DNA from 2 places in the Clostridium neonatale genome. Region 2 is predicted to be linked to the other one. Evidence: riboswitches for the same ligand, from Rfam matches in the RefSeq annotation. Region 2 holds a riboswitch; the other holds the start of a gene.
The links. Region 2 has a riboswitch for glycine ahead of CNEONATNEC86_RS16570 (alanine/glycine:cation symporter family protein). Riboswitches for the same ligand answer to the same signal wherever they lie in the genome.

Region 1 (10,594 bases), 520 kb from region 2:
ATTTAAAAACGTAGATGAAGCATTTGCTAAAGGAATGATTACTCATCATCAAATGGCAATAGATATGTCAGAAACAATTTTAAAATATACTGATAATAACACAATAAAAAATATGGCTGAAAATATAATTGATACACAGACAAAAGAAATACAACAAATGGAAAGCATAATCCAAACTATTAAATAACCACCTGAAAAAGATGAATTGATATTAAAAGCCAAATCTAAAATTGAGTAGTACTCTTTTCTTATAGATTGGACAAAAATTAATTGAATATTTTAGAATGGTATTTAAAGAATACTCATTTTATGAGTATAATCAGAAGCTTTTCATAATATTACTTGAGCTATGTAATAAACAGATTAATTTCATAATATATGTTATAGAATTTGTTGACTTATACATTAGAATTCATAGCCTGTCCATTGTTCAAATAAGAAACATATGGATAGACTATGGATTTACGTAGAATTTATAATAATTTAGTTTTTATGTTTTCTATATTAGAATAAATCTCGTTTTACCACTTTCCTTTGTTCATGTGTCCTGCTAATTCAGCTTTTGATCTTTGCTTTATTGTCCAAACCTCATTTTTTGCTTTTTCAAATGCTGCTACGCACATAGGATCTAATTTTATTTCTATGCCTTCATTGCAAAGTTTAGCAATTTTATCAGCTAAAACTATGATTTCTGCATGAATATCATTAGTTCTGTCAGATTGATAGATCTTATCTGCATCTTCCTTGCTTAATTCAACAAATTTTTCTTTACCCATGTTGCATTTTGGACATTTTTCAGGAGCTTCTTCACCTTCACTTATAAATCCACATACTGTACATTTAAATAATTTTTTCATAATAATACCTCCATTTATTTTAAAAGTTAAATATATAATAAATATTTCATTACTATATATTTAACTATAATTATAGATTTTTATTTTACTTTATTCAAAGTTCAAATAATAATTATTTTTAAAGAAAAATACTGATTTAACAGAGTTATCTTAATGTTTCTTTAAAATTCTAACAATTCATCAAATTATAATCTTAAAATGGATAAAAACTCATTATCGTTATAAATTTAAAGCTTCTTATATGTAATTACATAATTAAATATATTTTCTATTTCTTTAATCCTCATAAAATCTTCACAACTTTTTACTAAAATTAATATATCTAAAGATAAATTACTATTTAAATATATTTTGAAATAAAATAAAGTAATTTGATGGAGGCAAATATGAAGATCAAAAGAGAGATTATTAAGGTTTATGACATGACATGTACTTCATGTGAAGGCAAAGTAGAGAGTGCATTAAAGAAAGTTAATGGAGTTGTAAATGTAATTGCTAGCTATAGTGCTCAGCAAGTAACTGTTGAATATGATAGTGTGATTTGCAATATTGAACAATTAAAAGAAGCTATTAAGAAAGCTGGTTATAGTACAAAAAATTCAAATAATATTAAATTCGCAGGCTTTTTTGTTGTGGTTGCTGCTATTTTACTAATTGGTAATTCTACTGCGGGATTTGATATGAGCTCTGCTCTAAATAATGCATCTTATATGGTATTATTTATTGTTGGTATGCTTACATCAATTCATTGTGTTGGTATGTGTGGCGGTATAATGCTTACACAAAGTATTTTAAAAGAAGAAAAAAGTAAGTTTCAGACTTTAATGCCTGCAATTTTATATAATGCAGGAAGAGTAACTTCTTATACAATTATTGGTGCTATTGTAGGTGCTTTAGGTTCTGTCCTATCATTATCACTTAATGTGAAAGCAGGGCTTCAAATATTTGCAGGAGTATTTATGGTTATAATGGGATTAAACATGGCAGGATTCTCTATTTTTAGAAAGCTTAATATTAAGTTACCCTGGTCTTCATGTTCTACAAAAAAGAAACCTAAAACTCCTTTCTTAGTTGGAATGTTAAATGGATTAATGCCTTGTGGCCCTTTGCAAACAATGCAGCTTTATGCATTAGGTACTGGTAGTGCAATGAATGGAGCATTATCAATGTTTGTATTTTCTTTAGGAACAGTTCCTTTAATGTTAGGCTTTGGGGCTATATCTGGATTTTTAAGCAAAGGTTATACAAAACAATTATTAAAGTTTAGTGGATTTTTAGTAATAATACTTGGATTAATAATGGGAAATAGAGGCCTTGCACTTGCAGGTTTTGGCCTTCCTAATATAAGAACATTAGCACAAGGTACTTCAGCAAATGCATCTCAAACTAATATAGCTAAACCAACTATTGAAAATGGAGTTCAAATAATAAATATGACAGCAGATAATAATGGGTATACACCTAATGTATTTTATGTACAAAAAGGAATGCCTGTTAAGTGGATAATAACAGGAAGTAAGTTAAATTCCTGTAATAATGCTGTGGTAATACCATCTTTAAATATACAGAAAACTCTAAATTCTGGTGAAAACATAATTGAATTTACTCCAGAAGATAAAGATATAAATTTCAGTTGTTGGATGGGAATGATAAGAGGAGTTATTAAGGTTACTGATAATCTTGATTCTGTGGATACATCTAAGGCAGATCCATCATTGCCACAACCAAGTAGTGGAATGAGTTGCTGCACAGGTAATACAGTAACTGATGCTGAGCAAACTCCAAGTATATATGGTGATGATTTAAGTAAGGTTTCAACTGATAGATTGATTAAAAAGGCTAATATTTCTGGAGATACACAGAGTTTAAATATTAAGGGAACCGGTTATGAATTTGAACCACTTGTAGTAGTATTAGAAAAAGGCATAAAAACAAACCTTTCATTAGATCTTGATTCATATGATAATCCAGATAGCACTTTCACCTTATATGATGGAGAAACTGGTGATGTTGTAACTACATTTACAGGTAAGAAAGGTATTATAGACGTAGATTTTAATATAGATAAAAGTGGATCATATGTAGTAGTCAATAACAATATAGCTGCAATTGGAATCGAAGTAACAGATTCTTTGGAAAATGTAAATTTAGAAGATGTTCGTAAAAATTTTTTAGATAATTAAATTCATTAATTTTTACTGGTATATTCGTATATTCTATATTAACATATTATTCCAGTTAAAATTTAATAACAAAATTGCCAAGGCGACTATGATATAATCACCTATAAAACATAAATCCAATAGAATAAAAAAAGGCTCTAGCATTTTTACCATATTAATATTAGATGATAAAAATGCTAGAGTTCACTAATGAATTTAAAAATAATTTATTAAATTTTCCGGATTTCCTAAGTACGCTAAAGTAATATATCTATAATTTGAATTCTATACTAAATCTCCTTTGACAGCTTCCTCATTTTTCGTCTTTAATTTAAGTATATTATAAATCCCCCCAAGCATTATAAACCATACTGGTGTTACAAATAAAGCCACACGAGTTTCTTTATTAAGTGCTAATATACCTATAACAAAAATTAAAAATGCTAAAATTATATAATTAGCAATTGGGTACAGTGGCATTTTGAATTTGCTCCTAGATGCAAGTTCAGGATTAGTTTTGCGATATCTTAAATGACAAATAACTATAATTGTCCAAATAAAGATAAAGCAGAATGTTGATATGCTTGTAATTAGCACAAATACCCCTTCTGGCATAATATAATTCAGAATAACTGAAATAAAAATCACAGCTGCAGAGAATATTATAGCATTAGAAGGTACTTGATTAGGTGTTAATTTTTTCATTGACTCAGGTGCATTATTTTCTTTAGCAAGAGAATAAACCATACGGCTTGTACTGAAAATACCACTATTACAAGCAGATGCAGCTGATGTTAGTACAACGAAATTTACAATACTTGCTGCTGCTGTAATTCCTACTGCGCTAAATACCTGTACAAATGGACTTTTATCTGGATTAATTGAATTCCATGGGTATATACTCATAATAACAATAAGCGCCCCAATATAGAAAATAATAATTCTAATTGGAATATTATTAATGGCTTTTGGAATAACATGTTCTGGATTTTCAGTTTCACCAGCTGTTAATCCAACTAATTCAATTCCAGTAAAAGCAAATACAACCATTTGAAATGAAAGTACAAAACCTTTTATTCCATTTGGGAGCCAACCACCATTATTCCAAAGGTTTGTAAAGCTAGATGTACCAGCATCTGTAGAGAATCCTTTTATTATCATAAATGTACCAATTATAATTAATGCTAAAATTGCAACAATTTTAATTAATGCAAACCAGAATTCCATTTCTCCAAACAACTTCACTGTTGTAAGATTCATAATTAGTAAAACTATAAGAACTATAAGGCTTGGAACCCACTGAGCTATATTGGGAAACCAGTATTGTATATAAAGTCCAGCAGCAGTTAAGTCAGCCATGGCAAGTGAAATCCAGCAGAACCAATATGTCCATCCAGTAATAAATGCTGATCCGTTTCCTAAATAATCATGTACAAAATCTACAAATGAATGATAGTTTAAGTTAGAAAGTAATAGTTCTCCAAGGGCGCGCATAATAAAAAAACAAACTGTTCCTGTTATGGCATACGCAAATAAAATAGATGGGCCAGCCAAGCTAATAGACCTGCCTGATCCAAGGAATAAGCCTGTACCAATTGCACCTCCAATTGCAAGTAATTGAACATGACGATTTTTAAGGCCTCTAGACAAGTTTTCATTTTCTGACATATTATTCTCCGCCTTTCAAAATTATGAATATTTATTAGTTGGAGATACAAATTATGAATAGATAAGGTCTAAATAAAGTAATTAAATATAAATTACTTTTTAATATATGTTAACTACCCTGTCCTTTTACCTGAGAGTTTCGCTATACAGCTTTCTCCTTCGGTGCTCATTATAAAGAGTCTCTCCAAGGATTCATCCAATAGCGGTCATCTCTAATATGTTATTAGGTACCTGAAAGATTTACTTCTTCGGTGTATAGCCATAGCCATAACTCTCCCGCTATCTTCATCTGAATTATTAAATTTCTTATTATATACTAATACTTTTTTGTAAAATTTACAAGTTTTTTATTTTAATTTAGAAAAACATTTTTCATAAAAATAGCAGACTATATTTCAAGTCCGCTTAAATAATATTCTTTTTAAATCAATAATTTTATTTCCATACCTCTTTTGCAACTTCCTGAACCAGTTTCAATTTTGCCCATTGTTCTTCTTCTGTAAGTTTATTACCTTCTTCCGTAGATGCAAATCCACACTGAGGACTTAAACATAAGCGTTCCAATGGAATGTATTTTGAAGCTTCTTTGATACGTTTAATTATATCATCGTTATTCTCAAGTACAGGAGATTTTGTTGTAATGAGTCCTAATACAACTTTCTTATCTTTACCTACATATTTAAGTGATTCAAAATCACCAGAACGTTCATCATCAAATTCCAAATAAAAGGCCTGTACATTTTCTTTTGCAAAGAGATCTTTTGCTACACTGTCATAACCTCCCTGGCACGCCCATGTAGAATGAAAATTTCCTCTACATATATGAGTGTTAATTACAAGGTCTTCTGGCTTACCTTCAATAGCAAGATTATTGATTCTTATTAATTTTTCAATATTATCTTGAAGGCCATCTTCATCAGTACCAAAAATTAAGCAAGCATTAGGATCAACGCATACTCCCCATGTACAATCATCAAACTGGATGTTCCTGCATCCTGCTGCATATAAGTCTTTAATAACTTTTTTGTATCCATCTGCAATATCTAAAATCAACTCTTCTTCGTTTGGATAAATGGCTTTTGTTTTTTCCAAATTTTCAGGGATAATCATCTGAAATAAAAACTGTGCTGGTGCAGGAATTGTCTGTCTAGCAACAGTATTATCATCTTCAAATTGTTTTACAAATTTAAAATGTTCAACAAAAGGATGACTGTTAACAAATACTTTTCCAATAAGGAATGTGTCATCAATTAATGCTGCCTCTCCATCAAACGGAATTCCATCCTTTGTCTTCTCATGTCCAACACCATTAAATGCCCACATAAAATCAAGATGCCATGAACTCCTCCTAAACTCTCCATCTGTTATAACTCTAAGTCCAGCTGCTTTCTGTTTTGTAATTAAATCTGTAATTGCTACATTTTCAACTTTTTTTAGCTCTTCTGCTGTAATTTTTCCATTTGCATATTCACTTCTTGCCTTCTTTAAATAATCAGGTCTTAAAAAACTTCCTACAATATCATATTTAAACGGTGCATTGTTATTCATAATTATTCCTCCTATAAAAATTGTTAATCTAATTTTAAAAACAATCTTTTATCAAAAATTTTTATTGAAGTAATCATATCATATAAATTTAATTATAGTGTAACTCCAAAAAACTATTACTTGTTATAGTTTTATACTATAGCTGAAATATGTAAATCTTGTTTTTAAAAGCACTAGAAATAAATCTTATATAAATTCTGAAATAATTTCATTTAATGCATCAATGTAAATATTCGCAAGTTTGCTAAGCTTAATACTTTTATGTGAAATCCAACCAACTATTATTTCTTCATTGACATCTAGAGGTACAGCAATAATATCATTTCCATTTAAATCAGAACTTAGAACTCCCGTTGATATAGTGTACCCATTTAATCCAATTAATAGATTAAAAAGAGTTGCTCTATCACTAACTTTTATGTTTTTTTTATGAGAAAGAGTACTTAGTATTTCTTCAGAAAAATGAAATGAATTATATTCTCCCTGCTCAAAACATAAATATGGATAATCCTTCAAATCTTCAATAGTTACTACTTTTTGCTTTGAAAGAGGGTTATTTATACTAATAAATACATGTGGTTTTGCCACAAATAACTTTGTAAACTTTAAGTTGTTTTCCTTAAAGAGTTTATTAAGAATTTTTGAGTTAAACTCATTTAAATATAAAACTCCTATTTCACTTCGAAGATTTTTTACATCGTCAATAATTTCATAGGTTTTCGTTTCTCTTAGACTAAATTCATATTCGTTATTTCCATATTCTTTTATTAAGTTAACGAAAGCATTGACAGAAAAGGCATAATGCTGAGTTGATACAGAAAAATGTTGTGCTGAAGGCTTTGTATTAAAATATCGTTTTTCTAACAGTTCTGTTTGCTCAACTACTTGTCGTGCATAACCTAAAAATTCTGCTCCATCAACTGAAACACTAATTCCTCTGTTTGTACGCTGAAAAATACTTATATTTAGTTCAGTTTCAAGTTCTCTAATTGCATTAGAAAGACTTGGCTGAGTAATAAAAAGCTTTCTAGCAGCAATATTAATTGATCCACATTTTGCAATTTCAATTGCATATTTTAATTGCTGTAATGTCATTTTATCACCACCTTAAAAATAAAAAAATCGCCAAGGCGACTATGATATAGTCTTCTATAAAAATACAAATCCAATAGAATACAATAGCTTTTATAAAACGTAATCCTTTAAGCCGTCGATTTTTTTCAGCGCACTCTGGATTTTCTGAGCTTGCCGAAGAAAAGACCAGGCGCATATAATTTATTTTTTATTCTTTAGGAACTATGCATTTAGTTTATTGCAATATTTTTAAAAATGAATTATCCACAGATTATCCATGAATATAATTTCCTAAAGAATAAAAAAGTCCTTCTAACTGATATGCTAGAAGGTATCAATTTTACAAGTTATATTTCTATATTCTCTTTTACAACCTCTCCTTCTAACATTTGTTCTTCATGTATTGTTATATCAATCTCTTTCTTTAAATCCTTTAATACAGCACCATATGCTGGTATCAAAAATGCATCTGCACATATCCATGCAACTGGACTAGCAAAACATACTGCTATATATCCAAATATAGGAACTAAAACAAATCCACACACTGTTCTTGCTATCATCTCACATACTCCAGCAAGTATTGCAAACATTGAATATCCCATTCCCTGAATAGTAAAACGTACTACATTTACAAAACATAATGGAATATAAAAAGTTGCTGTCATTATTAAATATTTAATTACTTGTGAAAGTATTTGTGCTTCACTACTATCTATAAATATTAATGCTATGCTCTTTCCAAAGAAAATTGATACAATAAGAGCTATTATTGAATATGCTGATCCTATAATTATACTGCTCTTTATTCCTTGACTTATACGCTCTAACTTTCTAGCCCCAACATTTTGTCCAGCATATACCGCCATTGTTGAACCAAGTGCATCAAATGGACAACATAAAAATGCAGATATTTTAGACCCAGCAGCAACTGAAGCTACCACATCTGAACCAAGATTATTTACTGATGTCTGTAGTATTACACTACCTATAGCTGTAATAGAATATTGTAATCCCATTGGTATTCCCATATAACATAACTTTTTAATACATCTTACATCAATTTTTAATTCATCTTTTTCAAATTTAAGAATTTCATATTTTTTTCTCATAAATATTAAGCAACATACTCCTGATATTCCCTGTGATATAACCGTAGCCAAAGCTGATCCTTCTACTCCCATATGCACAAATATTATTAAATATAAGCCCAAAATAACATTAATCACTGAAGATATAATTAAAAAAATAAGTGGTGTCTTACTATCTCCAAGTGAACGAATAATACCTGCTAACAAATTATAAAGAAATGTTACTGGTATTCCTAAAAATATTACAAATATATAATCATATGCACCATCAATAATATTTTCTGGTGTCCTCATCAAAACTAAAATATCTCTGCAAAATACACATACTATAACTGTCATTATAGCTGAAATTATAATTGATAACCATGCACTATTAGCTACATATTTACGTAAAAGTTTATAATCAGATGCTCCAAATTTTTGTGCTACTGGTATTGCAAATCCATTACAAATCCCCATGCAAAATCCAATTATCATAAAATTTATTGAACTTGTTGACCCTACTGCCGCTAAAGAATCAACGCCCAAATATTTCCCTACTATAATTGTATCTGCCATACTATAAAACTGTTGAAATAGCATTCCAAACAATAATGGAATTGAAAATCCCAAAATAATTTTAAATGGATTACCTGTAGTCATATCTTTTGTTTCATTCTTTGCCATAGCCTTTATCCTCTTTCTAAAGCTAATATATTTAAAATATTATATTGCTCTTTTATACTCGTAAAATTTCTTCCTTATTATAGCTTAAGATTTGTTGTTCTTTCAATGACTTATAAGAAAATTATTTCATTTTAATGTATTTTTGTAATTTTTCATAAATAATGTTTAATAACTCTAAAATTAACAATCCCAAGGCTAAAAATTCATTAAAATTAGTTTTGAAATTTTGTGATTTATTAAGTGAATATAATACCATTTAAGAACTTAATAATGTTACTTACTAATTTTCATTAAAAAGGGTAAGTAAATTCCCGTATATTGTGTTGGATTTAGAGCTTTAAAATATTTAAAATACTTCTTTTAATTTTGGTTCTTCATAACTTATCCTAAATCACCTCTATCAATTTTTCATCAAGAGAACATTTAGTTTTTCTTGACATTAAAATACCCCTTTATAGAAACAGTTTTATTATTTTAACTGTCTACTATAAAGGGAGCATATTAAAATTAGATTTTTGTGGGGTTCATGGTGGAAGTAAGGCATAACCTTTGAAATCCACCATAAATTTTATATTAATTTTATTGTAGTTTCTAAAGGTTGTACACCAGTGAGTTGTACACTTCTTTTATCTGGTTGAGATATACCAATAAACAATTTAAAGTTTTTGCTATCAAGTATTCTTTCTCCCTCATCATTTACTACTTCAAAGGATGATTTTTTAACCTTCATAGTTACAACTTTACTTTCTCCTTTCTTTAGTTCAACGCGTTTAAATCCTGCTAAGCTATAATTTAGAACTGCATATTTAGAATCGAGATCTTTAATATAGCATTGTACTACTTCTTCGATATCAAACTCTCCTGTATTTGTGATTTTTATGCTTACATCTACATCTTCGAATTCATCCTTAATATTTGATACATTTAACTCTGATAATTCTACAGTAGAATAAGTTAATCCATATCCAAATGGATATAAGCTTTCTCCTGTAATATAACGATATGTTCTACCCTTCATTGAATAATCAGTAAATTCCGGTATATAATTAAGATCCTTATAAAAAGTTACAGGTAATTTACCGCTTGGTGAGCATTTTCCAAATAATAAATCAGCTACAGCTCTACCACCACGACTTCCTGGATACCATGCATCTAATATAGCAGCACATTTTTCTTCTGCTCCATTAAATGTTAATGCACTTCCTGTACCAATTACTAATATAACTGGTGTTCCAGTTTCAATTATTTTTTCTAGTAGTTCTTGTTGCTTTCTTGGTAAATTTAAGTTTGGTTTATCACCAGCCCCTTCACTATTACCTGCATCACCTTGCTCTCCTTCAATAGTAGAATCTAAGCCTAAGCAAAGAATTGCAACATCTGATCTTTCTGCTATTGAAATTGCTTCTGCTAATCTGTCATCTTGTTCTGCTAATTCTTCAACTCTATCTTTATATAAATGACACCCTTCTGAATAATATACCCTCACATCATCCTGAACAGCTTCATGTATTCCATCTAATACAGTAAT
Region 2 (10,594 bases):
GTATAAGAAAAGATGATGAAGTTCAAATAATAACTTTTTCAGACATGAAGGTAAAAGCTGTTCCATATGATGTTCCTATAATAGGATATGACACTAAAAATATAAATACATTAAGATTATGGCAGTGTGAAGCATTAAGAGAATTTGATTTCAATTTATTTAATAATCAACAATATATTGAGGCAGTATCAGCAAGAAATAAAGCAGAAGATATATCAAGGGTTTTATATCCTAATGATACTGCAGAAGCAGGAAAGATATTAAGACTTAGACAACAATACTTCTTTTCTAGTGCATCTATGAAAGATATAATAAAGAAATATAAAGCTACTTATGGAAATGATTTTTCTGACTTTGCAAAATACAATGTAGCTCAGCTAAATGATACGCATCCAACTATATCTATACTTGAGTTTATGAGAATACTAGTTGATGAAGAAAAGGTAGAATTTAATACAGCTTTAGATATTGCAAAAAAATTCTTTAATTATACTAATCATACAATACTTGCAGAAGCTTTAGAAAAATGGGATATAAGGTTAATAGAACGATTATTCCCAAGAATATTACAAATTGCATATCAAATTAATGACGCATTAATTAATGAATTAAGACAAAAGGGATATGATGAAGGTGCCATTTGGAACTTTAGAATTGTTACAAATGATCAAATAAGAATGGCTAATTTAGCTATTTATGTTGGAAGTGCAGTAAACGGAGTAGCGGCCCTTCATACAGAAATTCTTAAGAATAAAGAACTTAATAATTGGTACAATTTATATCCAGAAAAATTTCAAAATAAAACTAACGGTATAACTCCAAGAAGATGGCTTAGACTCTGTAATCCAGAATTATCTGAATTTATTACAGAATTATTAGGTACTGAGGAGTGGGTAAAAGATTTAAGTATTTTAAAAGGATTAGATAAATTTAAAGATAATGATGAAGTATTGAACAATCTTATGAAAATTAAGAGAGAAAAGAAGGCACAATTATCTGCTTATATAAGACAAGAAGAAGGTGTAGAAGTTGATCCTGATTCATTCTTTGATATTCAAATAAAGAGACTACATGAATATAAGAGACAATTATTAAATGCATTGTATATTTTAGATCTATACTATAGAATTAAAGAAAATCCTAATATTGAGATACCAAAAACTACATTTATATTTGGCGCTAAAGCATTTCCGGGATATAGAAGAGCAAAAGGTATAGTTAAGCTTATAAATGAAATAGCAAAACTTATAGATGGTGATCCAATTTCAGTTGGAAGAATTAAAGTTGTTTTTGTTCATAATTATAGAGTATCATATGCTCAGAAATTATTCCCAGGATCAGATTTATCAAAACAAATCTCTACAGCTGGTAAAGAAGCATCCGGAACTGGAAATATGAAGTTCATGTTAAATGCCACACCAACATTTGGAACATATGATGGAGCTAATATTGAGATAGTAAATGCAAGTGGTGAAGAAAATAACTATATCTTTGGATTAAGAGTTGAGGATATTGAAAAATTAAAGAATAACTATAATCCAAAAGAATACTATAGAAATAATCCATGTATCAAGAGAGTTATTGATACATTAATTAATGGAATGCTAAATGATGGTGGAACAGGTTATTTTGAAGATATATATAATGCACTATTAGAAGAAGGTGATCAATACTTTTTGCTTGCAGATTTTGATTTGTTTAAGAAAGCTCAAGATAAGGTATTTGAAGATTATAAAGATAAAAAGAAATGGGCTCAAAAGTGCTTAGCTAACCTAAGTAATTCAGGTGAATTTTCAAGTGATAGAACTATAAAGCAATATTGCGATGAGATTTGGCATATAGAACCAGCTAAGGTACAATAAAATATAAAAATGATGTAATATCAAAGTTTAGTGAAAAATAATCGAAATTCAATATATGATAGAGTGTAGAAAAATTTGACTTAGCAGAGGTTAATATAAATACTACGCATATTCATATATTGCATTTCTTTATTTTTATATAAGTATATATTTTTTATATTTTTCTCTTTATAAGTTGATACCTTTAATAAGAATAGAATACTAATTTTTTATAATCTATGATATGTATAAATGATTATTTATTTAGTATATGTTTAGTAATTTCTTGTGATATAAAACTAATTGTACTAATAAATTTCTATGTATTTACATTCAATTATATTTGAGATATGATTTATTATAAAGTATTATAAATTTAATATGTGATTGGAGGCGAAGGTTATTTTATAGGGTGAATAACTTATAAAATAGCAAATAATTATGAGAAACATAGTTGTTTTAGATGGAAAAACATTAGGAAATGTTGATTATATTAAACTAAATGAATTTGGACAAGTTGCTTATTATGATAAAACAGAAAAGGATGATGTTGAAGAGAGAATAAAGGATGCAAATATCATTTTAACAAATAAAGTTGTTTTAGATAGAAACAATTTAAAATCTGCAAATAATGTAGAATTAATATGTGAAATGGCTACAGGGTATAATAATATAGACATTGAATATGCAAAAGAAAATGGGATAGCGGTTACAAATGTTGCAGGATATTCAACTGGAACTGTTGCTCAACATACTTTTGCGTTATTACTTACTTTATATGATAACATAAGGTATTTTGATGATTTCGTAAAAAGTGGAGAATACTCAAAGAGTGGAATGTTTACGAACTTAGAAAGAACTTATAATGATCTATCAGGAAAAGTTTGGGGAATAATAGGTTTGGGCAATATAGGGAAAAAAGTGGCCAAAATTGCGCAAGCTTTTGGTGCAAGAGTAGTTTATTATTCTACATCAGGTAAAAATTCAGATTCTAATTTTGTGAGAGTTGAATTGGAAGAACTGTTAAAAACATGTGATGTTATATCAATTCATGCACCTTTAAATGAGAAAACAAAAGGATTAATCAATTATAAAGCTTTAACTATGATGAAGAAAGATGCAATATTAATTAATGTGGGAAGAGGTCCTATTGTTGTAGATGAAGATTTAGCACAAGCTATAGATGAAGAAATAATTGGTGGAGCAGCTTTGGATGTATTTGAAGCAGAGCCAATACCAAATAATAATCCTTTACTTAGTATAAAAAACACTGAAAAATTAATTATGACGCCTCATATAGCATGGGCAAGTGAAGAAGCTAGAGATAGACTATTTACAGATTTATTGGAAAATATAAGAGCTTATAATAGAGGACAAAAAAGGAATAGAGTAGATATTTAATATGTATAATAAGACTATGTCATTGGCATAGTTCTATTGTTTTATAAAGTTTAGATAGGCAAGGATATTTTAATTTAATATATCAGTATTTTACTAATATTTAACAAGAATATTAGGTTTAATTTAAATTTCTACTATGATAATATAAATATAGAATTATAAACTTAATGAAAAGAGGAATGTTTTGATGAAATATGCATTAGATGTACATACTCATACAATAGTTAGCGGTCATGCTTATTCAACTTTAATGGAAAATGCGAAGGCGGCATCAGAAAAAGGTATCAAAGTTCTTGGAACTACTGAACATGGATGTATGATGCCAAATGCACCACATATTTGGTATTTTAATAACTACAAAGTGTTACCTAGAGAAATGTATGGTGTAACTATGCTTTATGGAGTTGAGGCTAATATATTGAACCATGATGGTAAGATGGATATGGATGATAAAACTTTAGAGAAGGTTGATATAGTAATTGGAAGTATACATGAACCGATATACAATATGGGATCGGTTGAAGAAAATACAAGAGCATATATTAATGCAATAAAAAGTGGAAAGATTGATATTGTAGGGCATCTAGGGAATCCTATGATTCCCGTAAATTATGAAGAAATAGTGAAATGTGCTTTAGAAAATGATGTGTTAATAGAGATTAACAATAGTTCTTTTACTACTTCTCGACTTGGTAGCTTGGGTAATTGCACTAAGATAGCTGAATTATGTAAGAAATATAATGTTACAATAGTTATGAATAGTGATGCTCATTTTTGTACAAAAATAGGAGAATTTAAAGAAGCAATAGATATGCTTGCTTCTATAGATTTTCCGGAAGAACTTATTATAAATTCTGACCCTGAAAAGTTACTTAAAAAGTTAAAAATAAAAGGAAAATTAACTGATTTAAATATATAAAATTATTCAAATTTAAAAATCGATTTTATTAAAAACTGTTTTCTATATGAAAGCAGTTTTTATTTATAATAATTTTGCAGAAAAAAGAATTTAAATATATTCAAAGAATAGTGTAATTGCTTAAAAAACTACTAAAAAGTCTGTTAATTTATATGCAAATTTTGAAAAAAATATAAAATTATCAAGAAGGGATTAAAAATACTTGAAATAAGTTAATAATAACTATATAATTTTAAGGGTAAATTAAATGTAAATGTTCGGATGAAGGCAGTGGGAGAGTTATTATTTATAATTTCTTTTTGATTTATTATAATACACCGAAGAAGCAAATCTTTCAGGTATTAGGACCGTTGCTGGACGAGCCTCTGGAGAGACTCATTTATGAATGAGCACCGAAGGAGCAAAATATTGAAGAAAATATTATTACATTTATTATTTAAAGTAGTAAATTTTTTTAGTATTGAAACTCTCAGGTAAAAGGACAGAGGATAGGAAGCATGACAATTCACAATGTATAATTCACAATGTATAATTGAGGATAAAAATAGCTTTGCTATTTTTGATAAATTTAAATTAAGAAAACTGAAAGTTTTCTACCTAAATTGTAAATTGTAAACTTTGAATTATGAATTGTATAGTCTCTTATTCTCCTCCAATGATAAAAAATATTAGGGGGAATTTTTTTATGTTATTTTCAAATTTCTTATTAGCAGGGAATACATCTACAATTCAAAATGTATTTCAAAAAATCGATGATATTATATGGGGGCCACCTTTATTAATACTTTTGGTTGGGACTGGAATATATCTAACACTTCGCTTAAAATTATTACAAGTCTTTAAATTACCGTTAGCATTAAAATATGTATTTGGAAAAGATGAAGAAGCTCAAAATGATGATGCACATGGAGATGTATCAAGTTTTGGAGCACTATGTACAGCGTTATCAGCAACAATTGGAACAGGAAATATAGTAGGTGTTGCGACAGCAGTAAAAGCAGGAGGGCCAGGAGCACTATTTTGGATGTGGATTGCGGCTTTCTTTGGAATGGCAACTAAGTATGCAGAAGGTGTACTCGCAATAAAATATAGAGAAGTAGATGAAAACGGACAAATGTGTGGTGGACCTATGTACTATATACAAAATGGGTTAGGTATGAAATGGTTAGCTAAATTATTTGCATTGTTTGGTGTTGGAGTTGCTTTCTTTGGAATAGGAACATTTGGTCAAGTTAATTCAATAGCAGCAGCAGCACAAAATTTTAATATACCTAAAATTGCAACGGCTGTAGTCATAACAGCATTAGTAGCTTTAGTAACATTAGGTGGAATTAAAAGAATATCAAAAGTATCTGAAGCAATAGTTCCATTTATGGCAGTAGCATATATTATTGGAGCTGTTATAGTACTTGCATGTAATTTTAGAGCAATACCACAAGCTTTAGGTTTAATAATAACTAGTGCTTTTAATCCTAAAGCTGTAGGTGGTGCAATTGCAGGTGTAACTGTTTCTGTAGCACTTAGAAATGGGATTGCAAGAGGGGTATTTTCAAATGAATCAGGACTTGGAAGTGCACCAATAGCAGCAGCAGCAGCAAAAACAAATTTTCCAGCAAGACAAGGCTTGATTTCTATGACAGGAACATTTTTTGATACAATACTAATTTGTACAATGACAGGACTTGTAATAGTATTAACAAGTGGAAGCACTGGTGTGTTTGAAGTTGGAGCAACAATTGAAGGAGCAGGACTTACATCAGCAGCTTTTGAAATTGGTTTACCTATAGCCACTATTGGAAAATACATTGTTAATATAGGATTAGTTTTCTTTGCATTTACTACCATACTTGGATGGAACTATTATGGTGAAAAGTGTATGCAATATTTATGCGGAACTAAGTCTATAATGCCATATAGAATAATATATATAGTACTTGTTGCAATAGGACCTTTCTTGCCATTGGAATTAATATTTATAATTGCAGATATAGTTAATGGATGCATGGCATTTCCTAACCTAGTTGGACTTATAGGGCTTAGAAAGGTTGTTATAAAAGAAACAGAAGACTACTTTAATAGCTTGGAAAATGAAAAGCTAGGTAATAAAGAATATGACCTTGCATAATAACATAAATAAAGGACGTATAATCATGGTTTAGTGGATAACAACCGAAATTCAATATATGATATGCTCGATTGCGTAAATATTTCAGCCCAAAATTCTAATGAAAGAGGTTGCTCCAAAAAAAGTTTGCTCCGACAACAAGTGTTGGACAAACAATTTTGGAACGGCCTTCAGCCTCTTTCAAAGAATTTAAAGGCTAAAATATTTAATGCAATACTACACATAAGCAGAGAACCACATAAGAGTTTTATTTCGATTATTCACACTAAACTCAGTACGTTCTTTATTTATTTTATGATGCAACATGTTTTAATATTTGATAGAATATTTTTTTTCATTATCTATAATAGAAAGTTTATCTAAAACTAAATCATCAACTCGACAAAAGCCATTTCCTTTTTTTATAGCAGCAATAAAGGAAAGGACATCTTGCTCTAAGCCTTGAACTTCTATGGATACTTTACCATCATATAGATTTTTACAAAAACCTGTTAAATTAAACTGCATAGCTTTCATTTGAGTGAAATATCTAAATCCTACACCTTGAACTTTACCATCAACAATTATTGAATATCTAATCATAAATCCTCCTAAGTATAAGTAATTTATTTATATATTGAAACTTATAGCATGAATTAATACTTAAATTATAGCATATTCTAAAAAAAATAATAATATACATATAAAAGTGTTTCTAATTTTCTGAAAATTGAGTATAATATATGTAAACTAGGGAATAATTTCAACGTGAGTGTTTATAGAAAGGATGACTTTATTATGGAAAGAACTATGGTGCTAATTAAGCCTGATGGAGTAGAAAGAAATATAATAGGAAATATTATAAGTTGTTATGAAGCTAATGGTTTAAAGATAAAAGAATTAAAAATGATGAAAGCAACAAGAGAAATTGCAGAAAAACATTATTCTCAACATAAAGGTAAAGATTTTTATGAGGAATTAATAACGTTTATAACAAGAAGTCCATTAGTAGCAATTATATTAATAGGAGAAGAGGCAGTAAATAGAGTAAGAGCAATAAATGGTGCAACTAGTCCAGATGATGCTGCTGAAGGAACAATAAGACATAGATATGCTAGAAGTAAAACAGAAAATTGCGTACATGCATCTGATACAGTAGAAAGTGCAGAAGAAGAAATCAATTTATGGTTTTCAGAATTAAAATAAATAATACCCACTATTTGAGATTTTCGGATAGTGGGTATCATTTATAAGTTAGTTATTTAGTTTTTATATTCATCCATGCATCATCATATAATTTTAGATTATCACCTAAATCAACGAATATTTCACATTTATCAAGAACATCTTTAGATGGATAAGATTTTTTAACTTCATCATCTAACATCTCATATGTAGCTTTATTTGGAGTTGAATAACCAATATAATCAACATTTTGTTTTGAATTTTCTGGATCAGTTAAAAAATTAATTAGTTTTTCAGCATTTTCCTTGTTTTTAGAACCTTTAGGTATTACCATCGCATCAAACCACTTATTTGATCCTTCTTCTGGAATTACATATTTAAGCTCTGGATTTTCAGACATAATATATGCAGCATCTCCAGACCAAACAGTAGCTAAAGCAGCTTCTCCATTAATCATCTTATCTTTAACTTCATCAACATAATAAAGTGGATCCATAGTTTGTTTTTGTTTAACCAATTCATCTGTAGCGGCAGCTATTTCATCTGGATTAGTACTATTTATAGAATATCCTAATTTATCCAACCCTATAGCTATGGTATCTCGCATAGAATCAAACATAATTACTTGTTTTCCACTATATTTAGTATTCCATAAAATATCCCAACTAGTAACAGGCTCAGTTACTACAGCAGGATCATAAATTATTCCTATTGTTCCCCACATGTAAGGTACAGAATATTCATTATTAGGGTCATATGATAAGTTTTTATACGTATCATCTATATATTCATAATTGGGTATATTATTAAAATCTAATTTTTCAACCATATCTTCTTTAATCATTTTTTCAATCATATAATCTGATGGAATGACTAAATCATAACTTCCAGGAGTACTTTTTAATTTTTGATACATGATTTCATTAGTATCGTAAGTAGAATAATCTACTTTTATCCCGGTTTCTTTGGTGAATTTAGCCAATAAATCTTCATCGATATAATCTCCACAGTTATAGAAATATACAGTTCCATTATCAGCAGTATTGTTTGAACTTCCACATCCAGATAAAAGTCCTATAGATATTAGTGAAGATAAAGCTAATGCGCCTAAAAGCTTGAATTTTTTCAAAACTATCACCTCTTATTATATTAATTATTTTTCAGTTAAACTTTGTTTTTTATTAACAATTATTAATAAAGCTAATACGGTAATAAACATTAATGTAGAAAGTGCATTAATTTCTGGTTTTATGCCCCTTCTAGCCATTGAATATATTTCAATAGATAAGTTTGTTACTCCAGGTCCAGTAGTAAAGAAACTAATTACAAAGTCATCAATTGACATTGTAAAAGCCATTAAAAATCCAGCAAATATTCCAGGTTTTATTTGAGGAATAACTACTTTTCTTATAGCATATATTGGAGTAGCACCAAGATCAGCTGCAGCCTCTAACGTGTTTTCGGGTAATTGCTTTAATTTTGGCAATACAGATAAAATAACATATGGTATATCAAATGTTATATGTGCAAGCAGCATTGTAGTGAATCCAAAATCAAACTTTAAAAATATAAACAAACTCATAAGAGCAATACCAGTTACTATATCTGGATTTAAAACAGGCAGATAGTTAATATTTAAAATTAATGCTTTTAATTTGCCACCCATTTTAGATATAGCTATTGCTGCTATTGTTCCAACTATAGTTGATATTACTGAAGCTAATAAAGCAATTAGTATAGTATAATAAAGTGCAGACATAAGTCTGTTATTATTAAATAATTCTAAATACCATTTAAAAGTGAATCCTGTCCATTTACCCATAGTTTTAGATTCATTAAATGAAAATACCATGAGCGTAAAGATAGGTGTGTATAAGAACAAAAAAATGATAATTAAATAAAATCTTTTTATAAATCGCTCTAATTTAGCTACCATAATTGTCCACCGCCTTCCTTACTGTCACTGCTGTCAAATTTTGAGGTTATAGCCATAAATATTAGAATTATAATCATCATAAATATTGAAATAGCAGAACCAAAATTCCAGTCTCCCATTGTTGTGTATTGTTGTTCAATTAAATTTCCGACTAACATATATTGTCCGCCGCCAAGTAATCTAGAAATTACAAATGTAGAAACGGCAGGCATAAATACCATTGTGATACCTGAGAAGATTCCAGGAACGCTTAATGGGAGTATAATTTTCATAAATACTTTAAACTTATTGGCACCCAGATCAGCAGCAGCATTAATTAAATCTTTATCCATTTTAATTAATATAGTATATAATGGTAATACCATGAAAGGTAGAAAATTGTAAACCATTCCGAGTAGCACTGCGCCATCATTATATAAAAATTGAATTGGTGCAACTCCAATCTTTCTAAGTAGCGTATTTATAATACCTGTTTTTCCTAAGATAGGTAACCAAGCATAAGTTCTAAGTAAAAAATTCATCCACATTGGAAGAATAAATAACATTATTAAAAGATTTCTAGTACTAGATTTCATTTGAGAAATTATGTATGCTATAGGATATCCTATTATTAAGCAAGCTATAGTAGATATAAAAGCTAGCCATATTGATCTCTTAAATACACTAAAATATTGAGGAGATAACAATCTAGTATAGTTTTCTAATGAAAATGCATATCCTGAAGAAGTTTCTTTTGTAAAGCTGAAAAATAAAACTATGATTAATGGAATTACTATAAATAATGCGCTCCAAACAAAATAAGGATAAGCAATTAATGAAGTTTTTTTCTTATTCATTTTGCCCACTCTTTCTCATAATATGAATGTCTTCAGGATAAATATCAAGACCTATGATACTGCCTACTTCAGCGCATTTAGTATTATGAAGTATAAAATCAAATTCTTCAGTTGAAACAATCATTTCATAGTGAACTCCTTTGAAGATTTGAGAAGTTACAGTTCCTTTAAGCATTCCATTATCAGCATCTACCATTTTTATATCTTCAGGTCTTATAACCACATCAATAGGCTCCATTTTTTCAAAGCCTTCATCAACACATTCAAAAGTTTTATTACAAAATTCTACTTTAAAATTATCTATCATAGTTCCGTTAAGTATATTACTTTCACCAATAAAATCTGCAACAAAAGCATTAGCAGGTTCATTAT

Region 1: linked by a shared signal. The riboswitch ahead of CNEONATNEC86_RS14175 (amino acid permease) and the one ahead of CNEONATNEC86_RS16570 (alanine/glycine:cation symporter family protein) in region 2 are both predicted to bind glycine.

The regions. Positions count from the first base shown of each region.
Region 1 is NZ_UICR01000002.1:558,276-568,869, forward strand. Features, by position in the region: gene CNEONATNEC86_RS14160 (DUF305 domain-containing protein) at 1-187, shown strand, start outside; gene CNEONATNEC86_RS14165 (rubredoxin-like domain-containing protein) at 522-857, opposite strand; gene CNEONATNEC86_RS14170 (urease accessory protein UreH domain-containing protein) at 1,244-3,040, shown strand; gene CNEONATNEC86_RS14175 (amino acid permease) at 3,305-4,687, opposite strand; glycine riboswitch at 4,796-4,885, opposite strand; gene CNEONATNEC86_RS14180 (5-methyltetrahydropteroyltriglutamate--homocysteine S-methyltransferase) at 5,123-6,235, opposite strand; gene CNEONATNEC86_RS14185 (LysR family transcriptional regulator) at 6,422-7,330, opposite strand; gene CNEONATNEC86_RS14190 (MATE family efflux transporter) at 7,657-9,066, opposite strand; gene CNEONATNEC86_RS14195 (glycoside hydrolase family 3 C-terminal domain-containing protein) at 9,635-10,594, opposite strand, start outside.
Region 2 is NZ_UICR01000002.1:1,077,191-1,087,784, reverse strand. Features, by position in the region: gene CNEONATNEC86_RS16585 (glycogen/starch/alpha-glucan phosphorylase) at 1-1,862, shown strand, start outside; gene CNEONATNEC86_RS16580 (D-2-hydroxyacid dehydrogenase) at 2,283-3,242, shown strand; gene CNEONATNEC86_RS16575 (phosphatase) at 3,430-4,161, shown strand; glycine riboswitch at 4,423-4,521, shown strand; glycine riboswitch at 4,524-4,649, shown strand; gene CNEONATNEC86_RS16570 (alanine/glycine:cation symporter family protein) at 4,847-6,286, shown strand; gene CNEONATNEC86_RS16565 (acylphosphatase) at 6,596-6,868, opposite strand; gene ndk (nucleoside-diphosphate kinase) at 7,061-7,471, shown strand; gene CNEONATNEC86_RS16555 (ABC transporter substrate-binding protein) at 7,524-8,579, opposite strand; gene CNEONATNEC86_RS16550 (ABC transporter permease) at 8,604-9,386, opposite strand; gene CNEONATNEC86_RS16545 (ABC transporter permease) at 9,380-10,222, opposite strand; gene potA (spermidine/putrescine ABC transporter ATP-binding protein) at 10,215-10,594, opposite strand, start outside.